One region of the Glutamicibacter sp. NPDC087673 genome, then DNA from elsewhere that is predicted to be linked to it. Evidence: riboswitches for the same ligand, from Rfam matches in the RefSeq annotation. Region 1 holds a riboswitch; each other region holds the start of a gene.
What was found. Region 1 has a riboswitch for S-adenosylmethionine ahead of ACIOTL_RS02900 (acyl-CoA dehydrogenase family protein). Riboswitches for the same ligand answer to the same signal wherever they lie in the genome.
Positions count from the first base shown of each region.

Region 2: linked by a shared signal. The riboswitch ahead of ACIOTL_RS16165 (hypothetical protein) and the one ahead of ACIOTL_RS02900 (acyl-CoA dehydrogenase family protein) in region 1 are both predicted to bind S-adenosylmethionine.
Region 3: linked by a shared signal. The riboswitch ahead of ACIOTL_RS13760 (ABC transporter ATP-binding protein) and the one ahead of ACIOTL_RS02900 (acyl-CoA dehydrogenase family protein) in region 1 are both predicted to bind S-adenosylmethionine.
Region 4: linked by a shared signal. The riboswitch ahead of ACIOTL_RS13810 (O-acetylhomoserine aminocarboxypropyltransferase/cysteine synthase family protein) and the one ahead of ACIOTL_RS02900 (acyl-CoA dehydrogenase family protein) in region 1 are both predicted to bind S-adenosylmethionine.

Region 1 is NZ_JBIUWB010000001.1:611,289-618,756, forward strand. It holds gene ACIOTL_RS02890 (MBL fold metallo-hydrolase) at 1-208, shown strand, start outside; gene ACIOTL_RS02895 (acyl-CoA dehydrogenase family protein) at 326-1,555, opposite strand; gene ACIOTL_RS02900 (acyl-CoA dehydrogenase family protein) at 1,584-2,810, opposite strand; SAM riboswitch class I at 2,861-2,951, opposite strand; gene ACIOTL_RS02905 (SdpI family protein) at 3,226-3,600, shown strand; gene ACIOTL_RS02910 (GntP family permease) at 3,676-5,037, opposite strand; gene ACIOTL_RS02915 (CdaR family transcriptional regulator) at 5,329-6,390, opposite strand; gene ACIOTL_RS02920 (aldehyde dehydrogenase family protein) at 6,448-7,468, opposite strand, start outside.
Region 2 is NZ_JBIUWB010000007.1:93,987-101,454, forward strand. It holds gene ACIOTL_RS16140 (PucR family transcriptional regulator) at 1-605, shown strand, start outside; gene ACIOTL_RS16145 (APC family permease) at 661-2,190, opposite strand; gene ACIOTL_RS16150 (hypothetical protein) at 2,297-2,713, opposite strand; gene ACIOTL_RS16155 (helix-turn-helix domain-containing protein) at 2,851-3,417, opposite strand; gene ACIOTL_RS16160 (DinB family protein) at 3,554-4,141, shown strand; SAM riboswitch class IV at 4,209-4,322, shown strand; gene ACIOTL_RS16165 (hypothetical protein) at 4,339-4,605, shown strand; gene ACIOTL_RS16170 (VIT1/CCC1 transporter family protein) at 4,661-5,764, shown strand; gene ACIOTL_RS16175 (LOG family protein) at 5,828-7,018, opposite strand; gene ACIOTL_RS16180 (DEAD/DEAH box helicase) at 7,105-7,468, shown strand, end outside.
Region 3 is NZ_JBIUWB010000005.1:282,980-290,447, forward strand. It holds gene ACIOTL_RS13750 (LLM class flavin-dependent oxidoreductase) at 1-20, opposite strand, end outside; gene ACIOTL_RS13755 (acyl-CoA dehydrogenase) at 78-1,409, opposite strand; SAM riboswitch class I at 1,425-1,516, opposite strand; SAM riboswitch class I at 1,784-1,885, shown strand; gene ACIOTL_RS13760 (ABC transporter ATP-binding protein) at 1,891-2,712, shown strand; gene ACIOTL_RS13765 (aliphatic sulfonate ABC transporter substrate-binding protein) at 2,800-3,822, shown strand; gene ACIOTL_RS13770 (ABC transporter permease) at 3,892-4,656, shown strand; gene acs (acetate--CoA ligase) at 4,713-6,674, shown strand; gene ACIOTL_RS13780 (BCCT family transporter) at 6,755-7,468, opposite strand, start outside.
Region 4 is NZ_JBIUWB010000005.1:295,898-303,365, forward strand. It holds gene ACIOTL_RS13800 (RNA polymerase sigma factor) at 1-311, opposite strand, end outside; gene ACIOTL_RS13805 (histidine phosphatase family protein) at 424-984, opposite strand; SAM riboswitch class I at 1,096-1,190, shown strand; gene ACIOTL_RS13810 (O-acetylhomoserine aminocarboxypropyltransferase/cysteine synthase family protein) at 1,306-2,679, shown strand; gene ACIOTL_RS13815 (CoA-binding protein) at 2,679-3,173, shown strand; gene ACIOTL_RS13820 (hypothetical protein) at 3,760-3,987, shown strand; gene ACIOTL_RS13825 (hypothetical protein) at 4,032-4,295, opposite strand; gene ACIOTL_RS13830 (ATP-binding protein) at 4,854-5,165, opposite strand; gene ACIOTL_RS13835 (hypothetical protein) at 5,135-5,554, opposite strand; gene ACIOTL_RS13840 (amidase domain-containing protein) at 5,588-6,304, opposite strand; partial or broken gene ACIOTL_RS13845 (IS3 family transposase) at 6,331-7,406, opposite strand.

The DNA.
Region 1 (7,468 bases):
TCGGCGCGCGCACACCACCGCAGAAGACGCAGGTCGAATCGCCCAGCGGGCTGGAGCACGGAACTTGGCGCTGCATCATTTGGTTCCCGCTGGATCTGGAATGGAAGTTTGGCAGCGGGCCTCGAAACAGTTCTCTGGCGGCCTCTTCGTGCCCCGCGACTTGGATATCTTCCATATCGCAAGTGGCACGGTTACCCAGGTGCGCTAGGGCCAAGGCCGGCAGCTATCCGTCAGGCGACTGGAACGATGGTCGATCAATTGCCCCGGGCCGACGACCACGAGCCCAGCACCGGCAAAGGATGCTGGGCTCGCAAGACCATGGAATCTACTTTGATGCACCAATCGCCCACACGCGCGGAAGCTCGGTGCCATTGACCGCCAGGTCGCCAATCAACCGCGCCTTGAACACCCAGGGGTTGTGGTTGCCGGCGGTACGGGCATTGCGCCAGTGCCGGTCCAGGTTCTTGGTAACGCTCGTGGCGCTGGCGGCCAGCGCATCAAAAGCGTGGGTGATCGCGTTGAGGACCAATGGCGTGAGCACCACCTGCGCCTGGGCGCTGGCCAGCTCTGCCGCATCGTTGGCTGCTTCGTCCTCTTCCCCGGTCACCTCGCCGGTGTGCAGCGCCTGCGCAGTTTCATAGGCTCCCTGCAATGCCGTCGACACTCGTTCCACCGTTGCCGCGGCAGCGAAGGCCGCCGCGGAGACCTCGCCGATCACCTGCAGCAGCTGCGGGTCTTCGGCCGCCAGATTGGCCGCGGCATGGCTGAAGGTCCGCTTGCGCGCCTTCAGCTCGGCGGCGAAGTCGCGCTCGGCTGCTTTGGCGGAGCCGGCCAGAACAGCGAGCAGCACCTGCTGGTAGAAAGCTGTCTGGTACTTGAAACGCGTATCGAAGTCGATGAGGTCTTCTTCGGCGACAATCGCATCGGTGAAGGTGGAGGTGCCGGTACCCGTGGTGCGCTGGCCGAAGCCATCCCAGTCATCGGCCAGCTCGACGCCGGGCTGGTGGCGGTTGACTGCGGCGATCACGCGCTTTCCGGTGTCGGTGCGCTCTGCGTAGGTATCGAGCCAGTCGGCGAAGATCGAGCCGGTGGAGTAGTACTTGGTGCCGTTGAGCTTGAATCTTCCCTCGCCGTCCGGGGTGACCTTGGTGATCACGTCCCCGACCTTGACGGTGCCGACCTCGGTCCAGGAGTTGCCCACCAGTTCTCCCGCCACGAAGCGGGCCAGCCACTTGTCGCGCCCCGGGCCGGGGGCCGCAACCAGACGGTCCTCGACGAAGGCGAAGTGCGCGCGCAGTGCTTGGGCAATATTGGAATCCGCCGCCGCGAGATCCACGAAGAGCTCGAAGAGTTCGGGCAGCGTAGCACCGGCACCCCCGTGCGATTCCGGGACCCGAACCGCGCCAAAGCCGGCAGCGGCCAGGTCCGCGACCTGCTGGTAGGGCAATTCGCCGGTGCGGTCGCGTTCAGCTGCACCCTGCGCAATGCGCGCGAAGAGCGGTGCGAAGCGGTTTTTGAGGCCTGCGAGTCGATTGCCAGTTGCAAGTACAGTCATCGTTCAGTCCAATCCGGGAGAAGTTTTCTTAGGTGTACAGCGAGAGCGGCTGGGACTCTCCGCGCAGGAAGTAGGCGCCGACCTCGATCTTCTTGTAGTCCACTGGGTCGTGCAGCGAATGGGTGCGCACATTGCGCCAGTACAGGTCCAGACCCACCGAGTTCGCAGTCGAAGATGAACCGGTCACCTCGAAGATCCGGTTCGCCACATCCACTCCCACCTCAGTGGAGACCACCTTGGCTTCAGCAATTTCCACGGCCAACGCCGCTCGTTCGGGCTGGGTGACTTCCCCGGCCTTCGAGAGCAGGGCATCGAATTTCCGGCCCAACTTCTCGGTCAGCGCCGCCACTGCTGCAGTGCGGGCTTTGAGCTCTCCGACGGTGCGCTGGAAGATCGGGTCCTGCGAGTAGGTCTCTGCCTGCGAGAACAGCCAGGCGTTCTTGCGGCCCAGCAAGATCTGCTTGCCGCGCTCCAGTGCTCCCTGGGCGATGCCCAGGTAGAAGTTGGCGAAGGCCAACTGGATACCGGGGGTAAGCAGGGTGGAGACCGGTTCATCGGTGACGAATCCCAGCAAGTCCCCTGCTTCGAGCCGCACGTTGTGGAACTTCAAGGAATTCGACGCGCTCAGCCGCTGTCCCAGGTAGTCCCAGTCGTCAACGATTTCCAAGCCATCGATATCGCGTGGCAGAACCAACGCGAGAATCTGCCCGTCGTATTCTCCGCCCTGGACCAGCGCGTTGATGACGATGACCTCGCCAACACCGGAACCCGTGGAGAATCGCTTGGCTCCATTCAGTCGGTAGCCGTCCCCTTCGGCGCTCAGCGTCAAATCCGGATCAACTGGATTCACCGAATCGCCCCAGAGCCAGCCACCTTCCACGGTGCGCTGCCACCATGCCCCTTGCGCTTCTGCTGGGGCGTAGAACGCAATGCCGGACTGGTTGATGTAGTGGTAAGCCAGCAACTGCGAGATGGAGCCATCGGCTGCGGCCAGTATGCGGACCGCTTCGAAAGCCGCTTCCCAATGGGCTCCGGCTCCGCCGAATTCTGCAGGCACCAAGAGATTGAGCAACCCGGCTTCGCGCAGCAGCTGCACTTCGGCGAAAGGCTGGGCGTTCTTTCGGTCGCGTTCGAGCGCGTCAGCCGCCAGCTTGTCAGCTACTTGCTGGGCGACGTCGCGCCAATGAGCCAGTTCAGCTTCATCAGCAGTGCCGGTGTAGGGCACGCGCGGCAATTGGGTATCCAGTACAGTCATCTTCGTTCTCCTCTTGGGCTATGGATTCCGAAGGATGCAGAAAATCTGCGGATCCATCGAACCTGGCGTTAGCACTACCTGCGGAGTGCAGGCTTGCTGCGGCGTCTCGGAGCCAGGTCTCTCAGCCGCTCTGGATGGGTTGTGCTCCGAGTCAAGCATTGCTGGCAGGTCCTCGGGAAGGGCGCTGTCATGCGGAGGAACAGCAGGACAAAATAGGTCATCTTCGCGCCTTCGCCCTGCCGGAAAACGGGCGGATAAGACGTCATATGACCTTCGCATGACGCAATTGGCATGCTGGAACTGGATTTCAAAGGCGTTCCCCTAGGCATCGATTGGGAACACAGCGTGGATCAGGGCACTTCCATGCGACCGCATAGAATGGCCATTCAAGATCAATCGGCAGAAGAGGCGGCAAGTGGATCCAGCAGGCGTGATTGCCTTCATGTTCGGGTTGCTGAGCATAACGCTGGTCGCAGCGTTCCTCGCCCCGATGGCACGGGACCGGAAGCTCGCTCGCAATGCGGCGATCGGCATCAAGACGCGCCACACCTTGGCCAGCGATGGGGCCTGGCTCGCCGGGCATCAGCAGGCTGCGCCCCTGCTTGCCGCGGCTTCCTGGGCCGGTTGGGCGGCATTGGCCAGCGCAGCAGTTCTCTGCCTGCTGGGCCAATTCGGTTTCGCCTTCGCCGCGACCGGAACCGGCTACCTGGCCGCCATCGCGTTGCTGGTGATCTCGACTGCCACAGCGAATAAGGCCGCGCGGAGCTTCCCGGCGGCAGGCCTGGGCTAATCCAGCACTGCTTAAAGCAACGGATCGCGCCATCTGCCGATGGCGCGATCCGTTGCTTTCTTGGAAGGCGTGCTGCTAAAGCAGTACGGCTCCCAGGACCAGTACAGTCAGGAACCCCGCGGTGCCCTGGATGGCGGTAGCCACGCTCAGGGTCTTGTAGGCGGTGATCACCGGAATGCGGCTGAGCTGCGAGACGACCCAGAAGTAGGAGTCGTTGGCGTGCGAGACAACCATCGCACCGGCGCCTACTGCCAATACGGATAGCACCATGCCCAGCTCCGAACCCAAGCCCAGGGAGCCGAGCATCGGAGCGACCAGCGCGGAAGTGGTCACCATTGAGACGGTGGACGAGCCCTGGGCGGACTTCAGTGCAGCGGCGATCAGGAATGGCACAGCCAGGCCCAAGCCCAGTCCGCTGAGTGAATCCGAAAGAATCGTGGTCAGATCCGACGCGGCCAGGACCGCGCCGAAGCCGGCGCCGGCACCGGTGATCAGCAAGATCGGAGCAGCGGTGCGTACAGCTTCGTTCATCTGCTCATTGAAGACCGCCAGCTTGCTGCCACCGCTCAAAAGAAAAGTCGATGAGATCAAGCCGAAGATCAGCGCAATAACCGGCGTCCCCAGGAAGGAAAGGATTTCCAGGGCAGCGCCTTCGCCAATCGGGTGCGAGGGCAGCTTCGCAATGGATGCGGCACAGATCAGCACCAGCGGAACCAGGATCGGCATGAAGGCCAGCGCCGGGCTGGGCAATTTTCCGAAGCTTGCACGCAGCTGCTCATAGTCGAGTTCGGAGATGTCATTGTGGTCGTCGCTTGGCAACGGGGTCCATTGGGACTTGTTGAAGCGGCTGGCGTAGGCCAAGCCGGCAAGTGCCGAGATGGCCGCAACGGGCAATCCGACAGCGATGATCAAGCCCAGGTTATCGGCAATGCCGATGCTTTCGGCTGCGGCCAGCGGGCCCGGAGTTGGAGGCACCATGGTGTGGGTCGCGTACAGGCCGGTCATCAGGGCGATGGAAGTTGCCAGCCCAGAGACCCCGGTACGCAGGGTGATGGCTTTGCGCAGCGAGTTGAGCACCACGTATCCCGAGTCGCAGAAGACCGGAATGGAAACGATGTAGCCGATAATCGATAGCGTCAGGTTGGGGAACCGGGTACCGAGGACCTTGATCAGCGCATCTGCCATGGAGATCGCGGCGCCGGATTTCTCCAGGATGACACCGATCATTGTTCCGAACAGGATCACCAGTCCGATATTTCCCATGGTGCTGCCGAAAGCCGTGGTGACCGTCGAAGCCACGTCGGCCAGCGGAATCCGGTAGGCGAAGGCCGCCAGGATAGCGGCGCCAACGAGGGCGAGAAATGGGCTGATCTTCAGGCGTGCTGTGACCATCACGATGGCCACAACAAGGATCAGCAGAACTAGCAGTTCGTACACGGCGGGTTGGCTCCTTTGCCAATATCGGTAGTTCTCTGCGTCCAGCCCGCAGTGGCTCAACGGGTGGACCAGCCCTATCGGCGAAGCTGCTCAAGGCTTTGCCCGTTGGGCTAGATGCCACCGTGCCACCCCGGTTTCGGGCGCAAAGATCGATCATCCTGCCAATACTAGGAAAAGTGACCCCGAATACCTATGGGCACACGACCACATTTGCCTGGGTTCGAAAGAGCCTATGTGTGCAAACACCCCACCCTTCCCAGCCCCGGCGCCAGCTCCCCTCGTTTCCAGGGCCTAGAAAACATGCAGCTGGCCCAAGGCCACTCTCGCGTAGATGGCATGCTGGAGTTTCAGGGATTCGCTGGACCGCCGAATATCGACGCCGCTGACCTGGCTTATCCGCTCAAGTCTTTGCACCAAGGTATTGCGGTGAATATGCAGATCCGTGGCCGCTTGGCTCATCGAAGCAGCTGTCGCAACGACCAGCAGGGTTCTGGCTTGTTCCTCATTGAGCTGCATCGCTGGGGCAGCTGCATGTTCCAGGCTGCGGGCTGGGGTGCGGGCGATAGCCACAGCAATTTCCCGGCTCCACATGCGGCGCCGCGCGTGGGATGGCACGAGTGCCGGATAGCCCACCAATACGCGCAGCACTTCGGTTTCGGCCATGAGATCCTCGGCCTTTTCGACAGGCGCGGAGACCAGGAAACGTTCCTGGTCCATGCGCTCGGGAGCGAAAGCTGTCTCGCTGGCAGCGCAAAGCCTCCAGTACGCGCCGGAAAGGCTAATCCATGACGTGCGGTGATGATCCTTCGCCGGCTCTTCGAGCGACGGATCCCCTACGCTTCGGGGCAGCCAAGCTTCAATGCATTTCGGCCCGCGCAAACCATGCGCTGCGAGCGAGCGGTCGATCACTTCAGGTGCAACGCGACCGGCGATCAACGCAGAAATAATGTCGCGGGCTTCGGTCTCGCGCCGCGCGCTGCGAGAGTGCTCGCGTTCCTGGGCAAAGAGCAATTGAACGGTCAATGCAATCAGGCCGGCCAGCGGTTCCACCTCGTGGGGAGCTCCGGTCACGCCCACAACGCCGCAGAGCTGGTCGTTCAGCACCAGCGGCACATTGACCCCTGGCTGGGTTCCGGCCGAGCCGTCGGCCTGGCTGACACGGATGATGCCGTTGCGTCGGATCGCCTCTGCGCTGCCGTCGTGGTGGGTACCGATACGCGCAGCATCCGTAGAAGCAATGATGACTCCGTGAGCATTCATGATGTTCACATTGCGGTTGATGGTCGGCGCAATCGTGTCGACGACTTTCTGCGCCAACGCGCTAGCCAGCCGGGGTTGCTCCTTTTCGCTCATGAGCTCATCCTATCGGCCCGGGACTGCGCAAAGCAGTCCCGGATTAGAACATTGCCGTTAGTCGAGCTTGACGGTGACCGACTTCAGCGAGGTGTAGGCCTCGATGCCTTCACGGCCATTTTCGGCGCCCCACCCCGACTGCTTGAATCCGCCGAACGGCATGTTCGCATCCATGCCGGCACCGGTATTCACCCTGACGTTGCCGGCCTGGATTTTCTTGGCGAAGGTCAACGCGCGGGAAATGTCCTGGGTGAAGATCACCGAATTGAGACCGTAGTCGGTGTCGTTGGCCCGGCGCAGCACCTCGGCCAGCGAATCCTCGTCGCCGAAGGTGCTCACCGAGAGCACCGGCCCGAAGATCTCATCCTTGGCGATGGACATGTCCGGACTGACATTTTTCAGCACGGTGGGCTGCACGAAGAATCCTTCTTCGCCTTCGGCCAAGCCACCGGCAACGAGTTCCGCACCATCAGCGATGCCCGCCTCGATGTACCCCAGCACGCGCTCGCGCTGCACCTGGGAGATCAGCGGGCCCAGCTGGGTTCCTTCTGCCAGGCCAGCGCCCAGCTTGAGGTTCTTCGCGAATCCGGCGATGCCTTCGATGACCTGGTCTGCGATGTCTTCGTGGACATACAGTCGCGACCCTGCCGCGCAGACCTGGCCGGAGTTGCCGAAGATGCTCATGGCGGCGGCCGGAATGGCCTTGTCCAGATCCGCGTCGGGATAGATCACCACCGGGGATTTGCCGCCCAGCTCAAGGCTCAGCCGCTTGAGATTGACCGCTGCCGACGCCAGCAGCTTCTTGCCTACCGCGGTGGATCCGGTGAAGGAGAGCTTGTCGACATCCGGATGGTCGGCGAGCGCTTGGCCGGCCACCGGCCCCAAGCCCTGGACCACGTTCAGCACACCGGCCGGGATGCCTGCTTCAAGCGCAATCTGCGCCATGCGCACGGCGGTCAGCGGGGTCAGCTCCGCGGGCTTGAGCACGACGGTGCAGCCGGACGCCAGCGCCGGAGCCACCTTGGACAGCGCAATGGTGAAGGGGACATTCCATGGCACGATCAGTGCGGCCACACCC
Region 2 (7,468 bases), on a different contig from region 1:
GTGCCGATACCGATGCAGCAACCGCACTTCATGCGCTGCCCTCGCTGGCGCGCCCCGCCGCCTTGCCCGATGTCGCCGCAGCGGTACGCGAGTGCCAGCTTCACTATGAGGACGGCGCCGAACATTATTTGATACTTCCCGAACCCGCAGACAGTTCCGGCAATGGCGAGGCAGTGGCACCGCAGGCTGCAACCGCAACGGGCCCGATGGCGTGCGGGCGATTTGATTCCCCCGCACCCGAAGTCCACGCCGTACTCTCCCAACCATTGAACTTGGCCGAGATCCCTGCCAATTTGCCTGCCCTGCGCCAAACGCTGGACGCTGTCCCGTTCGGGACCATGGCCTGCGGCGCCCCGGGCTTCGATGCCAGCGCAGAGACCTGGGTCAAGGCCCTCGCAGCGTACGCGCGCGCCGATCTGCTCTCCGCGGTCACCTCCTACCTGCGCCATCGCGGCCATTGGGAAGAAGCCTCCCGCGAATTGGGCATCCACCGAAATTCCTTGCGCCACCGCATCACCGTGGCCCAGGAATTGCTTGGCGCCAATCTCGATGATCCGGATGCCGCCGCCTCGCTCTGGCTGGCCCTGCGCCGGGCACAGAAATAGGCACGCCGCAGTCTCTGCAATAGCCAGATCCCGCGGCGTGCCCTAGGTACAGCCGTCAGCCCTTGAGCCGAGTCCGGCTATCGTGCGGCGCACTGGCGCGTCGCGTTGCTGCGGCGTCCGGGCCGGTGGCACCGAGCTTGGCTTGCTGGCGGATGCTCAGCTTCTGCAGCAATTCCTCTTCCGCGAATTCGCCCGGCGCAATCCCGCGTGGCACCCGCAGCAAGAAGGCCATGCCCAGGATCCACCAAGCGGCGAAGAGCAGCCACGGCTGCCACCCGATGGCCGCCGGCATTCCCGGAAGATACAGCGAAATCAGGCCGGCGCAGAAGACCACCGACAGTACGCCGATGACCTTGCCGCCGTTTCCCGCACCGCCCACGCGCAGCGGGCGTTGCATCTGCGGTTCGCGCTGGCGCAGAATCAAGAACGCCACGCCCACCAGCAGGTAGGCGATCACGATCGACGGCGAACCGGAATCCACCAACCATCCGAGCATGGCGGTGCCGAAGAATGGAGCCAGAATGGAGAGGCCGCCAATGAACAGCAGTGCATGGCTCGGTGTGCGGTGCTTCGGATGCAGGTAGGCAAACCAGCGTGGCAGCATCCCGGAACTGGCCATCGCGTACATCAGTCGCGAAGCACCCATCAGCAACGAATTCCACGAGGTGAGGATGCCGGCAATGCCGCCGGCGATCAGCACCTTTGACATGATTTCGGAATTGAACAGTGCCCCCATCGCGTCGGCAGTGGCAAGTTCGGATCCGGAAAGCGCCGAAGCGCCCATTCCCGAGGCGGTGGCCAGGATGATCCCCACATACCAGGCGGTGGCGATCAGCACCGAAATCACCACGTACTTGCCAATTTTTCGCGGGGCGATGTCGCATTCCTCGGCGGACTGCGGGATCACGTCGAAGCCGACGAACATGAACGGCACCACGATCATCACGCCGAAGAAGCCGGCCACCCCGTTTTCGAAGAATGGTTCCATATTCCTGCTCTCGCCCCCGGTGAATGCGCCAGCAAGCAGCATTGCGCCGATGACGAAGAGGAAGAGCACCACGAAGGTCTGCACTACACCGGCGGTCTTGATGCCCCGGATGTTAATCCAGGTGATCGCTATCGCACCGGCGACACCGACCAGCGCCCAAGTCAAGTAGACCTCTGAGCCAGCGATCTCCCATAATCTGATCTGCGAAAGCTCCGGGAAGAGATAGAGCACGGATTTGGGCAGTGCCACTGCTTCAAAGGCCACGATCGCAATGTAGCCGCCGACGATGGCCCACGAACCGGCAAAAGACCAGCGGGCGCCCATGGCGCGCAGCAAGTAGTTGTGCTCACCGCCTGCTTTCGGCATGGCCGCAACGAGTTCGGCATAGGTCAGGCCAACTACCGCCATGATGCCACCGCCAACCAGCATAGCCAGCGTGGCTCCCAGCGGACCGGCGGTGGTAATCCAGTCGCCGGTGAGCACGACCCAGCCAAAGCCGATCATCGCGCCAACGCCTATGGCCAAGGCATCCCAGCGGCCGAGGACCTTCTTGAGGCCTGGTTCTGCGGTGTGGTTCTTCGCGGTTTTTCCTGACATGGCAACCCCTTCTGGAAAGTTGATCAGGATCACACTATGCAAAATCGCGCCAAAGGGTATTGGATGTTTTGACTACATTTCAGGCTATTCCGCCCAAATCGGAAGGCTAGGCCTCACCGGAGCGCTTCTTGCTGGCTTTCACCAGCGCGCGATCGACCTCATGAATGCCCAGGCAGAAGCCTGCGGACATTACCAGCGATTTGATCGTCAGTTCAGAAAGGTCATCGGCTACGTACACCAGCTGGATCGGTCCGGCCAGGATGAGCAGGACACCGGTCCACAGCACATACACCCACGAGGTGCGCGCCTGCGCCATCAGCGGGAAGCGTGCACGTCGGCGAATCGTTCGCACGCCAATGGTGACAATGACGACGGCCAGAATCGCTGCGCCAATGAAGAAGAAATTGCGTTGGGTGCGGATCCAGGTCAAGGTGGTGCCAATAAGAACGCCGAAAAGTATCGAAGCCCACCAGCTGATACTGCGCAGTTGATCTTGCGCAGCGGTTGGTTCGCCTGTCCTCACGCCTCTCCCATCACTCATCGTTCCGAGCGCCCCGAAACAACGCATCGTTCCTAGAATACGCGGTTCATCTCCCCGCAGACGAACGCGCAGCCGCACCGCTCATGCCGTGCCCTGGCAGCAGGCGCATGGGCTTGGCGTCATGAGAGGATCAGCGTCCAGGTAACCACAGCTACCTCATCAGAATCGTTTTCCCAGCTATGCGGTTCACGCCCGGGGAAGGTTATCGTATCGCCTGCTTCGAGGTCTACGCGCTGATCTGGCAATACCAGGATGAATTTTCCCGCGATCACGTGCAGCACTTCCAGCTCGCAATCCACCGAATACAGTTCTGCTTCACCGGTGCCCTTGGGCGCAATCTCAGCGCGAATCATCTGCACCCGCTTCTCGCTGCGTGGCGTAACCAGCTGCTCCGTGATGCCGTCGCCGCCCAGGGAAACACGGGGAGCCTGCTCCAGGCGGACCAGTTTCGTTTCTGGAACCTCGAAGAGGGTACCTACTTCCATGCCCAGCACTTCGCACAACCGCAAAAGGGTCGAAACCGAAGGGCTGGTCAGGTCGCGCTCGACACGTGAGAGGAAACCTTTGGTCAGTCCGGATAGCTCGGCGACCTGGTCAATGGTCATGCGCTGGGTCTGGCGCACCCCGCGCAGCCTCGCACCGATGTTGATCGCAGCACCGGTTGGTTCAACTGGCAAGGTTTTCATCGTTTGGCTCCATCGACGTTTTTTGCAGCAACTACAACCGCAACCACTTTGGCTTCAAGGCCTGCGGGGCAAGTTTACCAATGGTAAACACACGGCGCCCCTACCGCGGACCCACCACGGTCACTAGACTCTGTCCATGGACAGCACCAAGGACAAGCTCTGCGGGTACCTGAACGACGCACGCGAGAATGCGATCTTCAAGGCAGAAGGCCTCGCCGAGCACCTGGCCCGCACCCCGCTCACCCCTACGGGCACCCATATTCTGGGTGTACTGCACCATTTGGCGATCAATGAATACGAATATTTCGGCACCTGCCTCAAGCGCAAGGCCAATGACCGCTACGTTCGCGAGTTCATAGCTCCGCATGATCCCGACGCGGATTTCCTTCCGCCAGCAGACATGCGCGCGCAACAGCTGATCGGCCTCTATCGGAAAGCCATCGCCTTCGCCGATGAGGCCATCAGCACCCTGCCCCTGGACAGCCCCGTAGAGGTACCGTGGTGGGGGCCAGCCGGGAATACCACATTGGATCACCTGCTCATCCATGCGCTCGCCGAGACCTCCCGCCATGCAGGGCATTTGGACATTATTCGCGAGCAGCTCGATGGCCGTGCTGGCTGGACCGCGCAACTGGATTTGCTGCCCGATTACACCGCTGGGCAATGGGCGGAACAACGCGAGAAGCTGCAGCAACTGGCCGATGCCTTTGCCCCGGGCAGCTGACCCGCAGTCATATTACGCATTCTGACTTCACCGGGCCCTGCCGCCGGCGGTACCATCGGAAATGTTGCTTCACGAGACGCGGCGCCAAGCTCCGACTGGCCGCGCACCAACCCCAAGTTCATGGGTGGTTCGGATGAGGAAGCGGTCCGCGCATCAACAGGTGCACGGGCAAGAGCTCGCAAGAGAGTTGACGTCCCATGGCATATCCGATTCTGCCCGTCATCGACCGCCAGACCGGCCAAGTGCAGTTCAAGGCCGAAGGCCGCTGGCGCACCCGCTACGTTGCAGATCCGCTCAGGCTCGAACAGCTCATTGCTCGTTGTGCCCGCCGGCCGACCTTCGATCCGGCCACATCTGAATTGCTGCTGGTGGTGCCAGTCGCCGGAGATCCTGCGGGCAAGCGATTTGCTTTTAGTCTTGCCAAATTCCCAAGTGCAGGAGCCCTGACTAAACTGGGTAGTTGATCCGATCCACGGGTTTCATTGGGAAACTCCATGTTCCAGGAGAGTCATCTTCGCGATGCCACAGCACTCAGCAACCGAACCTACCAAAGCGCAGATCCAGCGATGGCGCAAGTATCTCGCTGATGAAGTCGCAGAAGGCTCCATCTACCGGGCCCTCGCGGAAAAGAAAACCGGGCAGGAACGGCAAATCCTGCTGGGCCTGGCAGAGGCGGAAGCACGCCACGAATCCCACTGGCGCGTCCTGCTCGGCGAACATGTCAAGGAAGTCCGCCCGTCGCTGCGCCGCACCATGCTGCGTTTCCTGGCATTGCATTTCGGTTCGGTCTTCGTCCTGGCCATGGCCCAGCGCTCCGAGAGCAGTTCGCCCTACCGCGATGACAAGGACGCCACCGCGCAGATGGCGGCCGACGAACAGGTCCACGAAGAAGTCGTTCGCGCGCTTGCTACAGCAGGCCGTGCGCGCCTTTCGGGCAACTTCCGTGCTGCGGTCTTCGGCGCCAACGACGGGCTGGTTTCCAATCTCGCTTTGATCATGGGCATCGGTGCGACCGGTGTTTCAGCGACCTTCGTGCTGTTCTCCGGCATTGCCGGCTTGCTGGCCGGTGCACTGTCCATGGCAGCTGGCGAATACGTTTCGGTGCGTTCCCAGCGCGAGCTGCTGACAGCTTCACGCCCAACCCAGGTCACGCTGACAGCGGCCCCGAACCTTGATCTGGACGCCAACGAGCTGCTGCTAATCTATAAGGCCCGCGGCATGAGCGATGAAGATGCCGAGCACCGGGCCGCCGAACGCATGGGCCTGTTCACCTGCGATTGCAACCCCGACTTCTCGCTGAACCCAGAGGGTCGCGGCGAAGAACTTGAGAAGGAGCACCAGGAGCTGGGTTCGGCCACCGGTGCGGCGGCCACCTCGTTCTTCCTCTTTGCTTCCGGTGCTGTGGTGCCGATCCTGCCGTATATCCTTGGCCTGTCCGGCATGACCGCGATCATCGTCTCGGTAGTCCTGGTGGGCGTGGCCCTGATGATCACCGGAGGGATCGTGGGACTGCTTTCCGGGGCCTCCCCGCTCAAGCGCGGCCTGCGCCAGCTAGCCATCGGCTGGGGCGCAGCGGCCATAACCTACTGCTTGGGCCTGATCTTCGACGTCAGCATCGGATAGCAGCCTGCTGCGAATCGAATGCCGGTACAGCTTTGGCTGTACCGGCATTTTCCATGCCGTGCTCTAGCTGTTCTCCGGCCGCCGGGTACGCCGGCGCAGGGTTTGCATGCTCTGGATGAACTCCATCGCTTCTTCGGCGGTTTCCACCAGAGCAATCTTCTGTTCCATGACACGGTCCTTGGCCAGGGCCTGAAGCAGCGGCCAAGCAGGCAGATCCCTAGTCCAATAGTCCTTGCCGATCAGCACCATCGGCACCACGCGAGCACCGGTAGCGTAGTAATTTTCGCAGGCATCCTGGAAGATTTCCTGCACCGTGCCGGCGGCCCCGGGCAGAACTATCAGCCCGCCGTTGGACTGCTCCAGCAGAATCGCTTCACGAATGGAATTGGTGAAGAACTTGGCAATCTGGGTGGCAAACAGATTCGGCGGCTCATGGCCGTAGAACCAGGTTGGCACGCCCAGGGACTGCCGCTGGCTCGGGAAACGCTCCTTGACCATCAGCGCAGTTCTCGCCCAGCCGGTGCGCTGATGGATCGCATCTGGCGCTTCGGCCAGCATCTGCAATGCCGTAGCGACATCTTCTGGTCCGTAATCGGCCAGCCACGCACCGGCATTGGCGGCTTCCATTGCGCCGGGGCCTCCACCGGTGGCGACCGCGTAGCCGGCCCGGGTAATCATGCGCCCAAGCTCCAAAGCTTGCGCATACTGCGCAGTGCCCCGGCTCATCGCATGCCCGCCCATCACCCCGATAATCGGGGTTTCCTTGAACGTGCCCTCGTACACCGCCGAGACCAGCGCCTGGCCAATGTGGTGATCATGCAGGGTTCTTGCCAGCGCATTGCTATCGCTATCGGAATTCACCGCTGCATGCTGCTGGGAGTACGCGTAGATCTTGGCATCAGGCACATGCTCGTAGGTCTGCGTCCGGATCCCCGAGTACAACTCATGCGGCGAATACAAGCCGCGAGCCACCGTCTCGAAGGGAAGCTCCTCCCCCGAGCTCATGCACAGCCCGCCAGTGGCTTGCACGATCTGCGCTCCTTGCGCGGAATACTGGCAATCGATGAATAGCGCTTCGGAAAGATCCAAGGATTCCAGCACGGTATCCCGTTCGCGCAGATCAACACGGTGCACTCGCCAGCCTTTTCCGCGTGCGCGGTGGGAAGCCAGCGCTTCGGCTGCGAGACGGTCGAATTCAACGAGCGTCGTTATGTTCACTGCGCGTGCTGGAAGGTAGGGCCACACTTGGGACATGCGTCAACGCTACGTCATAGATAGTGATTATTCACAGAAAGGCCCTTCAACTTTCGCGAAGGCCCGGAACGTGAAACGATGAGAGGATGATTGAATCTGTTCCACCAACCATTGATGCCCGCCACTTATTGGCTTTTCTGGGCAACGTTCCTTTCTTCTATGGAAAGAACCTGGCTGCAGAAGCAAATTCCGTGGTTGACGTGGAATTCGACGAAAGCACCCACCAGATCGAAGGCACCGTCACCGATTCTGGCGAAGAATATTCTCCGATGATCCAGGTCCTCATGGACGGTGGAGAGTGGAAGATCGAATCGTGCGAGTGCACCTGCGACGCACCGGGCATCTGCTCGCACATCGCGGCACTGGCTATTGTCTCCAACAAGATCGCTTCCCAGCCACGCCCCGTGCCTGCCCGGGAAGAGAAGCCGAACACAGTTTGGTCGCAGCAAA
Region 3 (7,468 bases), on a different contig from region 1:
TCGCGCTTGTTCTCGCTCATGGCTTTGCCCCCATAGGTTGGTAATCGTGGAAAGTTGCTGGTGTGCGTCGCAGGCCCTCAGGCCCGCTGGGTCGAATCTTCGCCGGTGACGGACAGCCGCTGCGGCTGGACCCCGTTGATCTCGTAGTCCCCGACGATGCGCGCCTTGTAGATCGCTGGGTTATGGGTGGCGATGGTGCGCGCATTGCGCCAGTGCCGGTCCAGGTTGCAGCCGCTTCTGGTGGAAGAGGCTCCCAGTGCGTCGAAGAGCTTGCTGGTCACGCCGATGGCCAGTGGCTGCACCACGGTTTGCGCGCGGTTGGCGGCCAGCTCGCATACGGCGTAGCGTTCCTCGTCGTTCAGTCCCGGATCGCCCAGGGCGGCTTCAACTTCAAGGACTGCGCCGATCACCACGGAGTCGGCAGCGAAGGACTCCGCGGAAACTTCGCCCACCAGCTGGAGGACCTGGGGTTCCTGGTATACCGGCACCCCGGTTCCAGTGGTGAAGATGCGGGTGCGCGCCTGCACCGCGTGACGCAGGTCGTTCAATGCGGCGCGGGCGATGCCCGCCTGCACGGCCATGAGGACCAGCTGGAAGATCGCCGCTTCGGAGTCATTGGTCTGCTGCGGCATGAAGCAATCCACCGGGACCTGGTGGAATTCGGTGGTGCCGGTTCCGGTGAGGCCCTGGCCGAACCCATCCCAGTCGTCGAGGATCTTGACGCCGCTGCGCTGGGTGGAGACCACGGCGATCTGGCGGCCGGCGAGCTCCGGGTGGGCCACGGCAACGGTGGTCCAGTCGGCAAAAATGGTGCCGGTGCAGTAGTACTTTTCACCGTCGATCACCCAGCGCCCGTCCACGGTGCTGGCCTTGGTGTTCAAGGTGCCCAGGGCGTTGCCACCGCGTTCGGTGTAGGCGTTGCCGATAATCTGCCCGGCAGCGATGCGAGCGACCCACTTCTTGCGCAGCTCTTCGTCCTCCATCGCCAAGACGTTCTCGACGAATGCGATATGCGCACGCCACAGCTGGCCAACGTGGGAGTCCGCCTCGGACAGCTCGATGAGCAGGCGGAAGACATCCACCAGCCGTGCGCCGTAGCCCCCGTCGGCAACGGAAAGGCGCAGCGCACCGAAGCGCTCGCGGTTCAGCAGGCCTACCTGCTCGAAAGGAAGCACGCGGTTCAAGTCGCGGTCCTTGGCGGTTGCGGCGATCTGCGCAAAAACGGGACGGAAGATTTCGGCCAGCCGGTCGTATTGCTCATCCGCACTTGGTCCGGGGGTGATTTTCAGCAATTGCCTAGTCGGCAACTGTTCTTCAAACTTGTCCAGGTCCATTGCGGTGGCCTGCGAAGGGTCACTGAGCTGGTTGAAGTCCAGTCCGAGGGCATTGTGCGATTCACCAATAGGCATCAGGGTTCTCAATTCTTTCCATCGGTCCTGGCGGTAGCACCGTCCCGCTATTGGGGTGGTTGCTGCGGCGTCGTGGAGCCAGATCTCTCAGCCGCTCTGGATGGGTCGTAATTCATTTGTAACGGTAATAAACCGGTGATTCCAACCCGCGAAGTCACATTTCGTCCCAGTGCCGGAAGTGCCCATCTTCAAATTTCACAGCCTAATCCGTGTCCTGCCGAAGATGAGTTGCAAAGTTTTGCTTAATGTCGAGCAAACCGGCCTGCAATAAAATAAATAACGAAATTTCTGGGCAATGTGACGTAGTTGTCGAAGATTTTTTCATATTACGCGAGATTTGCGTTCAAATCGTTCGACTCGTTGTAATGGACACGTAACCATCCCGAGCGGCCGAGAGATCTGGCTCGTTGACGCCGCAGCAACCACCTTTGGAGTTTTGCTCTGCAGGCCGGTGCTACCGCCAGGACCGATGGAGATGAACATGACTCTTTCCTTTGCAGCGCCCGAGGCAGCTCCCGTTGTCTCAGCTTCAAGCGCCCTGGGTGTGCAGTTCAGCAACGTGTCGCGGACCTTCACCACCAAGATGGAAAGCCTCACGGTCCTGGCCGATATCAACCTGCAAATTCCAGCAGGTCAAGTCGTGGCCATTCTTGGAGCCAGCGGTTGCGGAAAATCCACGCTGCTGCGTTCAGTATCGGGCTTGGACCAACCCACCACCGGCACCATCCGCACCGGCACCCGCGAGGTCACCGGCATCAACGAGTTATGCGCCGTTGCCTTCCAGGAGCCCCGGCTGCTGCCATGGCGCTCGGTTCGCCAGAACATTGCACTGGGCCTGGCACCGGAAACCGATAAGCGCGCCGGCAACTCGCTGATCGATGAGTTGATCGAGCTGACCGGTCTGAGCCATGCAGCCAGCTTGCGCCCACGAGAGATCTCCGGAGGCATGGCGCAGCGGGTTTCGCTGGCTCGCGCGCTGGCTCGGCGCCCGGGTGTATTGCTTCTTGATGAACCCTTCGGCGCCCTCGATGCGCTGACACGCTTGAAGATGCAGGATCTGCTGCTCTCGATTCACGCATCGTTCCCCACCACCGTTCTCATGGTGACCCATGATGTGGACGAGGCGTTGACTTTGGCTGACCGCGTGATTGTTCTGGGGCGAGGCGCTGAGCATAGTGCAGCGGGCGTCATCGAAGATCTGTCCATCTCAGCTGGGCATCCACGCCGGCATACCGATGAAAAGTTCGTTGCAGATCGTCTGCACCTATTGCGCCTGCTCGGCGTCGACCCAACCAACCATTAGTCCCGGGCACGCCGTGGGGTCCGAACCATTCGGCGGCCTCTTTGCCTTTCACCTACACCGCTTGCACGCACAATTCTAGGATTCTCCATGCTTTTGAACCGTCTCACCCGCCGCACTGCATTGTCCGCCGCCGCCTTGCTCGTTGGCGCAATTGCCCTGACCGGCTGTGCTGGCGAAAACGCTACAGCCTCCTCGGATGGCCAGACCCTGTCCATCGACTTTGCCACATACAACCCGCTGAGCCTGGTGCTCAAGGAAAAGGGATGGTTGGAAGCAGCCGCCAAGGAGCAGGGCGTAAATGTCGAATGGATCCAGTCCGCTGGTTCCAACAAGGCCAATGAAGCTCTTCGCGCCGACGCAATCGATGTTGGTTCCACAGCCGGTTCCGCTGCGCTCCTGAACCGTTCGAACGGTGCACCCATCAAGACCATCGCACTGTATTCGCAGCCGGAATGGGCGGCCCTGGTAGTGGATAAGGACTCGAAAATCGAGTCCGTTGAAGATCTCGCTGGCAAGACCGTGGCCGCTACAAAGGGCACCGACCCATACTTCTTCCTGCTGCAGGCGCTGGAATCCGCGGGCTTGAGTGAAGCTGACATCAAGCTGCAGAACCTCCAGCATGCCGATGGACGTACCGCCCTGGCCAACGGCTCGGTTGATGCCTGGAGCGGTTTGGATCCGATCATGGCCGCTGCCGAAAAAGACGGCGCGCAACTGGTTTACCGGAACTTGGATTTCAACACCTACGGTGCGCTGAACGCTCGCGAAGACTTCATTGAGCAGAGCCCCGAACTCGCCCAGCTCGTTGTCGATGCCTACGAAAAGGCTCGTGGCTGGGCAGCTGACCATCCCGAGGAAACCGCAGAAATCCTGGCCGACGTAGCAGGGCTCGAACCAGGAGTTGCTGCCACCGTCATTGAGGAACGCTCCAATCTGGACGTTCCGGCAGTTCCCGACGCCAAATTCACTGGAGTCCTGAGCAAGATTGCTCCCACGCTGGTCGCTAGCGGCGATGTCTCGGAGCAGGAATCCGTTGATGAAGCTCTGGAAACCCTCATCGATGACCAGTTTGCCGTCAAGGCAGACGCAACAAAGATCTCCGGAGAGTAACCAGCCATGAGTCCCACTAACGTGGCTGGAACCCGCGGAAGCCAAACACCTGCCAAGCAGAAGGCCAGCATGGCCGCAACGATCCTGCGTGCCCCGAAATGGCTGCTTGCGCTGGTCTTGCCGCTGACCACCCTGGCTGTGTGGCAATTTGTCACCGTTACCGGAATCGTTGCTCCGTGGACACTGCCAACTCCGGGTTCAGTGGTTTCTGCTGCCATTGAGCTCTTCCAGGATGGCGAACTCGGAAAGCACATCGGCATCTCCACTCAGCGTGTTCTTCTCGGTTTCGCCTTCGGATCATTGCTGGGCTTGGCGCTGGGTGCGCTTGTCGGGCTGTCCAAATTGGCAGATGCATTTCTGGGACTGAGCATCAGCGCCCTGCGTGCAGTCCCTTCCTTGGCTTGGGTTCCGCTGCTGGTGCTCTGGATGAAAATGGGTGAAGATTCCAAGGTCACACTCGTGATCATTGGTGCCTTCTTCCCGGTCTTTACCACCGTCGCCTTGGCGTTGCGCCATGTCGATGCCCACCTGGTCGAAGCAGCCCGCGCCTTCGGGTTGAAGGGACTGAAGCTGCTGCGCACCGTCCAGCTGCCCGCAGTGGTCCCTTCGATCTTCTCCGGACTGCGTTTGGCACTAGCCCAAGCTTGGCTCTTCCTGGTCGCAGCCGAACTCCTCGGCGCGTCAATGGGCCTTGGCTTCTTGCTCACCGACTCGCAGAACAACGGCCGATTGGACCGCCTAATCATGACCATCGTGCTGCTGGCCGTCTTTGGAAAGATCACCGATGCCCTGCTGTCGATAGCAGAACGTTGGGCTATCAAGCGCTGGACCTGAAACTGGACCAGCTAGTACCCGCTGACAAAACTACCCCTCACCAAAGAAAGTTTGCGATGACCACCGAATTGGCAACAACCTCAACTCAAGTTTCAGAGGCAGCACGCCAGGAATTCTGGGACGAAGCGGCGAACCTCTTGGATTGGGACACCCCGTGGCACACCACCAGCCGCATCATTCCGGCCGATCCGGATGCCAAGCGCGGACCGGAAATTTCTTGGTACCTCGGCGGCAAGCTGAACGCCGCAGTGAACTGCGCCGACCGCCATGTAGCTGCGGGACGCGGCCAGAAGGTCGCACTGTATTTCGAAGGCGAGCCCGGTGACCGGGTAGCCGTCACCTACAAGAATTTGCAGGAGCGGGTCTCCCAGGCAGCCAACGCCTTGGAATCCCTGGGTGTGGTGAAGGGCGACCGCGTGCTCATTTACCTGCCGGTGCTCATTGAAACAATTGTCATCACCTTGGCTTGCGCCCGCATCGGCGCCATCCATTCGCTGGTCTTCGGCGGGTTCTCCGCCGAGGCGCTGAGGTTCCGCGTGGAGGACACCAAGGCAAAGGTCCTGGTCACCACCGACGGCCAGTTCCGCCGCGGCACTTCGGTTCCGGTCAAAGGCAACGCCGATGCGGCCGTTGCCGGCGAGAACGAAATCGAAAAGGTCCTGGTTATCCGCCGCACCGGCGACGAAATCCTGTGGACCGAGGGCCGCGACATCTGGTGGCATGAGGTGGTTGATACCCAGTCCACCGAGCACCACGCGCAGGCATTCGATGCGGAAACACCGCTGTTCATCATGTACACCTCGGGAACCACCGGCCAGCCGAAGGGCTTGGTTCACACCACCGGCGGGTACCTGACGCAGGCGGCCGCCAGCTACAACCTCCTGTTCGCCAACCCGGACGAGTCCCAGCGCGCCAAGGACGTGCACTGGTGCACCGCCGACCTCGCCTGGGTCACCGCGCATACCTACGAGATCTATGGCCCGTTGGCCAATGGCGTCACCCAGGTAATCTACGAGGGCGTCCCCAACGCCCCGCACCCGGGCCGCCACTTCGAGGTCATTGAACGCTACAAGGTCACCAGCTACTACACCGCTCCCACCTTGGTCCGCTCGTTGATGGGCTGGTTCCCGGACGGCATCCCCGCTCAATACGATCTGTCCTCGGTGAAGATCGGCGGCACTGTGGGTGAAGCCGTCAATCCCGAGGCATGGAAATGGTTCCGCCAGCAGATCGGCCGGGACAGCGAAGCAGGACTGCCGATGGTTGACACCTGGTGGCAGTCCGAATCCGGCGCGACCGTGCTTTCCCCCCTGCCGACCGATGGACATTTCAAGCCAGGCTGCGCCGCACGCGCGCTGCCGGGCATCTCGGTGGACATTGTCGACGATGGCGGCCTGAGCGTGCCGGCCAACCAGCAGGGCAATATTGTCATCACGCGCACTGGCCCGTCGATGGCCCGTACCGTATGGGGCAACCCGACGCGCTACTACACCAGCTACTGGGAACAATACGTAGAGCAAGGCTGGTTCTTGGCTGGCGACGGTGCCCGCTTCGATGAGGACGGCGATATCTACATCCTGGGCCGCACCGACGACGTGATCAATATTTCCGGCCACCGGCTTTCCACCATTGAAATCGAATCGGCATTGGTCACCAACCCCGGCGTGGTGGAAGCCGGCGTCTGCCCCACCCCGGATTCCAAGACCGGACACGCTGCAACCGCCTTCGTGGTACCGCTGGACAAGACCCTGGTTGCCGAGTCGCCTGACGAGCAGCTCGTTGCACGGCAGGCCGAGTTCATTGCTGAACTCCGTGATACCGTCGCGGTGCAGATCGGCCCGATTGCCAAGCCGCGGGAAATCGTCTTGGTTCCAGATGTGCCCAAGACCCGTTCGGGCAAGATCATGCGCCGCCTGCTCACCCAGCTGTTCGAGGGCACCACGCTCGGCGACACAACGAGCCTGCAGAATGAGCCGTGCATTCCGGAGATCAACGCGATCTGCCGCGCGCGCGGCTAATCGCTGCTCCCAAGCCCCTTGGGGTTAAACAAATGAAGCTTCTTCCCCGGCTGGGGAAGAAGCTTCATTTGATTTGCCGGTTAGGAATCCCCGGCCGTTGGCTTCTGGCTCTGGCCATCGCCCGCGCTGCCCTTGCCGTCCTGCACCGGGTCAGCGGTGGCTTCGGTGGCGAAAAGCTTCACTTCGGAGGCCCTGCCCTCGGCCCTGACCAAAGGGATTTCGGTGGTCATCAAGCTGAACTGGCCACCCTCATGGCGGTCAACCGCCTGGCCCACGGACTGTTCCAGGACCTGTCGAGCCACCTTGCCGCGAAGCACCAGCGGATCCTTGCTCAGGTCCTTCCACAACGCCACGCAGAGCAGGAGCATCACAATCACGAATGGCAGCGCCGAAACAATAGTGATGTTCTTCAGCCCGGTCAATGCCTCCGCCGGATGATCGCCGCCAGCCAGCAGCATCACCGCGGCCACAGCGCCGGTGGCCACGCCCCAGAAGATCACGGCCTTCTTGGATGGCTCTTCAGCGCCGCGTTCGCTGAGCGCACCCATCACGATCGAGGCCGAGTCTGCGCCGGTCACGAAGAAGATCGCAATCAGCAGCACGGTGACGACCATCAGCACGGTAGCCATCCAGCCCGACAGCGGGAGGCTGCCAAGCATGTCGAAGAGGATCAAATCGAAGTTGATGTCTGGTGCGCCATCAACAATGCTGGCCAGCTTTTCCCCGGTTTCCCCGGCGCGTTCAGCGCGTTCCTGAATACCGATGGCGCCGCCGCCGAAGATTGCGAACCAAAT
Region 4 (7,468 bases), on a different contig from region 1:
TCATGCCACAGCTGCAGGTTTTCCAACTGCAGATCCGGCCGTTGGGCCGATGGGGCCAGGCTGTCCACGTCTTGGCCGATGAGGATTTCCGGCTTGTTCCTGCGCAACTCGTCAATGGCTTTGTTCCGGGCAATACGCACTAGCCATGCCAGGACATTGGCGTCCTCCGGCAGTTGCGGGTACGCCTTGAGCGCGGCAAGGAACGTTTCGGACCAGGCGTCTTGCGCGCGATGCTCATCAAGCAGGGCACGGCAAACGCGCAGGATGTTGAGTCCATAGTCCTGGACTATCCGCTCGAACGGTGCTTGCATGGCTCTCCTGGAATTTTGCGCCTTCATGGCTTCTCACCATGTAAACGTACGAGGAGACCATTTTGTGAGGCGTGAACGAAAAAAATTCCTTCACGCAGATACCCATGGATTCCTAGAATGCCACCAGATCCAATTCGCTGGCGATCTGCTCAAGGCGGATCAAGTCCAGGTGGAGCATTTCGCCATTTTCCACGCCTTGGGGATCCGTGGTTCCGGCCAATGCGTCGCGGATGGTGCGCATGGTGGCCCCATGGCTGACAATCATGACCTTGCGCCCGGCATGCCTGCTGGCCAAGTCCAGCAGCGCTGGCACCGCACGGCTCAAGATCTGGGCACGCGGCTCACGCAGGTCCTTGGCAGCAGCCGATTCCGCTCCGCTGACCTCGGCCATGATCCGGCCTTCCAGCGGGCCGAAGCCGCGTTCAATGAGTTCCGGAACGGCGTTCCCCGTCTCGGCCCCGATCTGCTGGGCAATCAGCGCGGCAGTTTCCCGGGCACGTTCCAAGGGCGAAGCAAGTACCAGCGACCAGTTCTGGCCGATCAGCTGGCGCCCGACCTCGCGAGCTTGCTCGCGCCCGGTGTCGTTCAACGGGATATCGGTACGCCCCTGCAGGCGCCCTGCAAGGTTCCAATCGGTCTGCCCGTGTCGCACCAGTGCCAGCGAAGTATCCATGGCTCCAGCCTAACCGGGGTAACAGGTATCGAAGAATCTCCGGCATTACGTCCAATACGCAACGTTACGACTCATAGTTGGGTCAAGAACGGTCATGTTGCGAAGATTATTACACCATCCCGAGCGGTTGAGAGATCTGGTTCGATGACGCCGCAGCAACCTGCCACATCCGGTGGTTACGGTGCTACCGCCAGAAACGATGCAGCCGCCTACCCGTTGGACCACAGCAGGAAGCGACATTGATTCCGGGATTCCTGCCTCGATCGCGGCCCGCCCTACGGTGCCCGCGAAACCCCAATCGACAAGGAGTCGTAAGCCACCATGGCAGATCACAAGTTTGGATTCCGCACCCGCGCATTGCATGCCGGAGGCACCCCCGATGCCGAGCATGGCTCACGCGCAGTGCCGATCTACCAGACCACTTCGTTCGTCTTCAAGGACGCCGACGATGCGGCCAACCTCTTTGCCCTGCAGAAGTACGGCAACATCTACTCGCGTATCGGCAACCCGACCGTAGCGGCTTTCGAAGAGCGCATGGCTTCGCTGGAAGGCGGCATCGGAGCGGTAGCCACCGGCTCGGGCATGGCCGCGGAATTCGTCACCTTCGCGGCCTTGGCCCAGTCAGGCGACCACATTGTGGCTTCTTCGAAGCTCTATGGCGGCACCATCACCCAGCTCGATGTCTCGCTGCGCCGCTTCGGCATCAACACCACTTTCATCGACTCCAATGATCCCGCCGACTTCGAAGCGGCGATCCAGGAAAACACCAAGGCCGTCTACACCGAGGTGGTGGCCAACCCGTCCGGCGACATCGCTGACCTGAAGGGCCTGGCCGAGGTGGCGCACCGCCACAATCTCCCGCTGGTAGTCGATTCGACGCTCACTCCCCCGTACATCCTGCGCCCTATCGAGCACGGCGCGGACATCGTGATCCACTCGGCCACCAAGTTCATCGGCGGGCACGGCACCACCCTGGGCGGCGTGGTCATCGAGTCGGGCAAGTTCAACTGGGGCAATGGCAAGTTCCCCACCATGACCGAACCGGTTGCCAGCTACGGCAACGTCTCCTGGTGGGACAACTTCGGCGAGTACGGCTTCCTGACCAAGCTGCGCAGCGAACAGCTGCGCGACTTCGGACCGGCTCTGCCGGCCCAGTCCGCATTCCAATTGCTGCAGGGCCTGGAGACCTTGCCGCAGCGCATGGACAACCACCTGTCCAACGCGAAGCAGGTCGCTGCCTGGTTGCAGGCCGATGAGCGTGTGACCTACGTGAACTATGCCGGCCTGGAATCCCACCCGCAGCACGCGCAGGCCAAGGAGCTGCTGCCCATGGGCGTCGGCTCGGTCTTCAGCTTCGGAGTGAAGGGCGGGCGCGAAGCCGGCTCGAAGTTCATCGAAGCCCTGCAGCTGGCCAGCCACCTGGCCAACATCGGCGATGCCCGCACCCTGGTGCTGCACCCGGCCTCCACCACCCACCAGCAGCTGAGCGCCGAGCAGCTGGTCTCCGCTGGCGTGCCAGAAGATCTGATCCGGCTGTCGGTAGGACTGGAAGATGTCGAGGACATCCTCTGGGATCTGGACCAGGCGCTGGCCGCTTCGCAGGAAGCGATTGCCGCTTCCGCCGCAGGGTTCGAGGCTCCGGCCTATGATGGTTCCGCCTGCGCATTGCCAACCGCTTCGAAGGGAGCAATCTAATGACTGCCGTTGATACCGCTTGGGAAGGCCCTGGAGCCGCACAGCGCCTGGAGATCCTGCGCGACACCAAGTCCATCGCCATTGTCGGTGCCTCGAACAAGCCATCGCGCGCCAGCTATTTCGTGGCTACCTACCTGCTCTCCTCCTCCAAGTACAAGGTGTATTTCATCAACCCGGTACTCGATGAGATCCTGGGCCAGCCGGTGTACAAGTCGCTGGCCGATCTGCCGGAGACCCCGGACCTGGTCGAGGTTTTCCGCAAGCACGATGACCTGCCTACCGTGCTGGACGAGGCCCTGGCCGTAGGCGCGAAGACCCTGTGGCTGCAGCTGGGATCCTGGCATGAGGAAGTGGCCCGGCGCGCCGAGGCCGCGGGCATGAATGTGGTCATGGACCGCTGCGTGAAGATCGAGCACGCCCGCTTCCACGGCGGCCTGCGCCTGGCTGGATTCAATACCGGCGTCATTTCCTCCAAGCGCCAGGTACTTGCCTAGGGAGTCCAAGATTCCAGGAAATGGGTGCATGCAACGTTGCGTTGCATGCACCCATTTTTCTGCGGCAATTCCCCGGAATCGGCCGGTTTGGTCAACGACGCTGAACTTTTGCACGGAGCATTCCGAAGGAAGAACAAGACCTCTGACGAACCATGGTCGACGCAATTGGCCCACGGCATGCCGTGGGTGTGGCCCCGAAGTGCTCGACGCGTTCAATCACAGATCGAAAAATCTGCAAACCACAGCACTGCAACGCAAGGCCAAACGACCCAACCCTAAAACAGGCAGAGAGAATCGATTTCGATTCGCTACGAGCGCGAACGAAAGAAGAAAAATCCCGCCCGCACTGCTATATGAAAACTCAATTCCCCTGGCCCGAGAACATTCCAGCATCTCGCAATAGCATTGCGCCGCACCCTCAATGCTGCACGGAGTTGAAATTTCTCTGGGCGAGGATTCCCTCTGCGGCACCCAGCTAAGAGGCATCGGAGACAGTACTCTGGGTTGACGCACTATTCAGAATTCTCCGGAAGCAGAAGCTTCCTTGGAAGTGCGCCAGTTGACTGGAGATACGAAGGAGCAGACAGTGGATGCAAATCGAAGAACCCTATGGTCCGTGGCCCTCGGGATGAGCTTGACTGCCTTGGTATGCAGCGGGATTGCCCTGTATTCTACGGGGGTCATCATGGATGAGAACAACCTGGACTCATGGCCTGCCCCGGCTCTTTGGGTGGTGGCGATTGTTGGTGTCGTGGGGCTGCTGATTAGCTTGCCCGGCTGGTTTGCTACCAAGGAAACCAAAAAGGCTTCCTAGCTGTTGCTCCCCTTGTCCATAATCGGAGCGTTCTGCCGGACGGCCTAGTTCTTTTGACCAGTTACGTCGCCTTCCACGTAGGTGGTGTATCCGCACAACTTCCCGGTTTCATCGGTCGTCTTCGTCGCGGCGAAGATGATGTAAGGCCAGGATCCCAGGTCCCATCCGTCGCGTCCCCACCCTGGAACTTCGTACCACCCGGTACCGGCCAGCGATTCCATCCAGTCATACATTTCGCCGTACATGTCGCGCTCGACAGTTGCCGGGACGGTAACGGTTTCGCGGCTGTCTTTGGTCGTGGTCTGCATAGGTTTTTGCATCCTTTCGCTTCACGGAAAGTGGGGCAGATTGCCAGCCTCCCGTCGAAGCCCTCCCCCGGTTGTTTTTCTGCCTGCTGGCGAAAAGAAATGAAGCGGGGCCAGCCGGAAACCCATCAACCCGTCAGGGGTGCGCAATCCACGAAAATCTTGGGCCGAAAGAAGCGACGAAGGAGCGCGGACCAAGAATTTCTGGTGGAGCACGCCCGAAGCGCAGCGAGTGGCTTGTGGGTTTGGAGGTGGCCCGTACACTCCGAAGGACAGCAGCAAAAACAGGAAAAGACCGGACGAAGTCCGGGCCACCAACCGGACACGCCAGCGGACGCCCGACACACCCTGGAGACGAGCTTGCGAGGACCCAGGGTGTTCAACGGGACGAGAACCTCATGGCATACCTAGCCTGCGTCTAACGTCCACGACTATCCTGAACGGGGAATGCTCGCATGTTCAGAACCCACAGCGGGATTTGTAGCCAAAGTTTATCAACGCTAACTGAAAATTGACCCCCTACCGCCAATCGAAAATTGACCCCTCCACACCCAATTTGTTCTATACCTGCTCAGCGTTGCGCAGCAGATCCTGACGGTTCTTCACCCGATATGAATCCCCAGCCAAAGACAACACCTCCGCATGATGAACCAAACGATCAAGCATCGCCGAAGCAACAACATCATTACCGAAAACCTCACCCCACCGGCCGAAAGGCATATTCGAGGTCACCAGCACCGACCCCTGCTCATATCGATGAGCAATCAGCTGAATGGACGCAGACCCTGAATGAGATTCAGGGTCTACGTCCTTATCGCGGGGCTTGATAATACGGTAGTGACTCAGTAGTTTTCGCCAAATACTATTCGCGATCCTTTGCCAACGTCCATGAACGTAAGGTCCACGGACTTATCAGGCTGATCAGCATACACATGGTAGAAGTGTGCTGGACCGCCGCGCTCGAACTCGACCATCGTGAAGTTGGATGAGGTGACTTCTACCGAATCCATGTCGGTCTTCAGCGCAGCTAGCTGTGTGTTCATGACTGTTTCGTCTAATTTGTCCATGATCACTGAACACGCTTTGTCATGGTCAGTTGTTTCTGCAGCCTCAAGTAGTACTCGAACTGCTTCCTGTGGATCGCTGACGGGTTTTCCTCCGTCACAAGCCTGCTTCCTATCGGCTGAACACCCTGCTGCCGAAAGAGCTAGCGGAAACAGCAGTAGTGGGGCAATAATCTTTGAGATGCGTTTTTCGTACACAAATGACCTTTGCAAATCGAATGAGCTGTACGACTAGATCCTATGCGCGTACCAAGTTACATTCAGTGGTTTCAGCTGAGTGAAGGGCTTATTCAAAGTAGCGTTGCTGTGGTACGAGAGGTATGGGACACCATTGATTTTCTTAGTGGTCACCATGGTGTGCGTCATATTCTTAATCTTGGCACCGTTCGTTTTGTACTGAAGGATATCTCCAGGAACGAGGCTGTAGACACTGGCAAGACGTGAAGCCCGCTTTGATTCATTCCGGGCAAAACGATAGAAATTTTCAGCACCGCTCCAAGTCCAGCTGGTCATGACACCATTGCCAAACCATTTCGAGTTGCTCTTGTAGTAGCCTTCAATTTTCTTCCATCCACCTGCATAAAGCGCTTGGGAAGCGAAATTAGTACAGTCGTAGCCGTGCCTCTTATAGGCAGGATTGTACGACTTAGCCCACTTGATTGCGTAGTTTGCAACTTTCGTCTTGTTGGACGAACTAAGCTTTGAAGCCGCCATTTCGGCGACGTTCAGGGGGAGAGGATTGATTAATGCCCCACTGTCCTCCTCGCTGCCAGGGACAGTGGGGTCAACTTCGATTTCCTCTTCTTCGGTAGTTAGAGCTAGTGCCGCAGACTGCGAGACAAGATACTCATCATCCTTCACTACGATGTTTTGGATCTTGCCAGTGTCGTCGATTGTTAGCTCATAAGGGATGAGCTCGCTCCTGAGCTGGTCAAGTTTTTGGGACACGAACTTTGATCTTTTTGTACATTTCCTCAAGCCGTCAAAGCTAGAGGATCCCTTTCCTGATACGAGTCCAGAACCGCCTGGGGGCTAACTCCGCCATTTGCCGTATACGGGCGCTTCCGGTTGTACCAAACCGCGATGCACTCCTTCACTGCGGCACACGCAGCCACCCTGCTGCTGAAGAACCTGTGGTGGAACATTTCCTTCTTGATCGTCCAGAAGGCTGACTCGGCGACGGAATTATCCCAGGGACACCCCGGCGCGTCCCGTCGACTACTGCACCCTGTGCGCAGCACACCACCTCTGGAACGCGCCGAGGTACATTGGGGCCTCGGTCTGAATGGAACACACTACCAAACTGGATGAACGCCTGCGACGCAGCAAGCCCCCTCGCGTCAATGGCCAACTACGTTTACATGTTCTTACCCATTGACCAGCCCACGATCTGTCGCGAATTCAAATCGATCACCGTCGCCAAATACAACCAGCCTTCACCGGCGCGCAGGCAGGCAATATCGCCTAACAGTTTCGCCGCAAGCCGCGAGGAGCGGAAGTCACGCATGCCGAGATTGTCGACCCTATGGTTTTCTATACGCACCGTCCGGGATTGGCGCTCACGCACGGTCGTGGTTTTGAAGGCGCTCATCCGCCTGGCCCGGATTCTCAGCTCTTTCATGAGCGACATCACCGTGGATGTCGAGAGGTCTTCCTCATGGTTTTTGCGGATCAAATCCACTGATTGTCCGCCACCGGCGACCTGGTTGGACGCCTCACACTCGTCCTGGAGCAGTTTCGTGCGGTGTGCTCGCAGGACTTAGGCTTCGCTCAGCTCTTGGCAGGCGTTCAGACATCGGTAGTGACTGCCCCTGGAATTCTGGGTTTCCTGCCCATCCAGTTCACTGGATACTCGCCTATGTGGGCTTCGATGAAGTCTAAGACCGCGCTTACTCCTTACTGTTCGAGGCGCGATAGGCGCCGACAACTTTTATGAAGCCGTTCTCCCGTTTCACCTTCAACAGTTCTTTGCGCAGGTTCTCGTTGTGGACCGTTTCACTGGGCCGTGTTCTTCGGTTTCCGCTATGGGACGCTCGGCGCGGTCGGCGCGGGATTCTGAGCGCTCATTGACCTCTATTTGAAATAAGAGCGCCATAGGTAGGTCTAGTACTG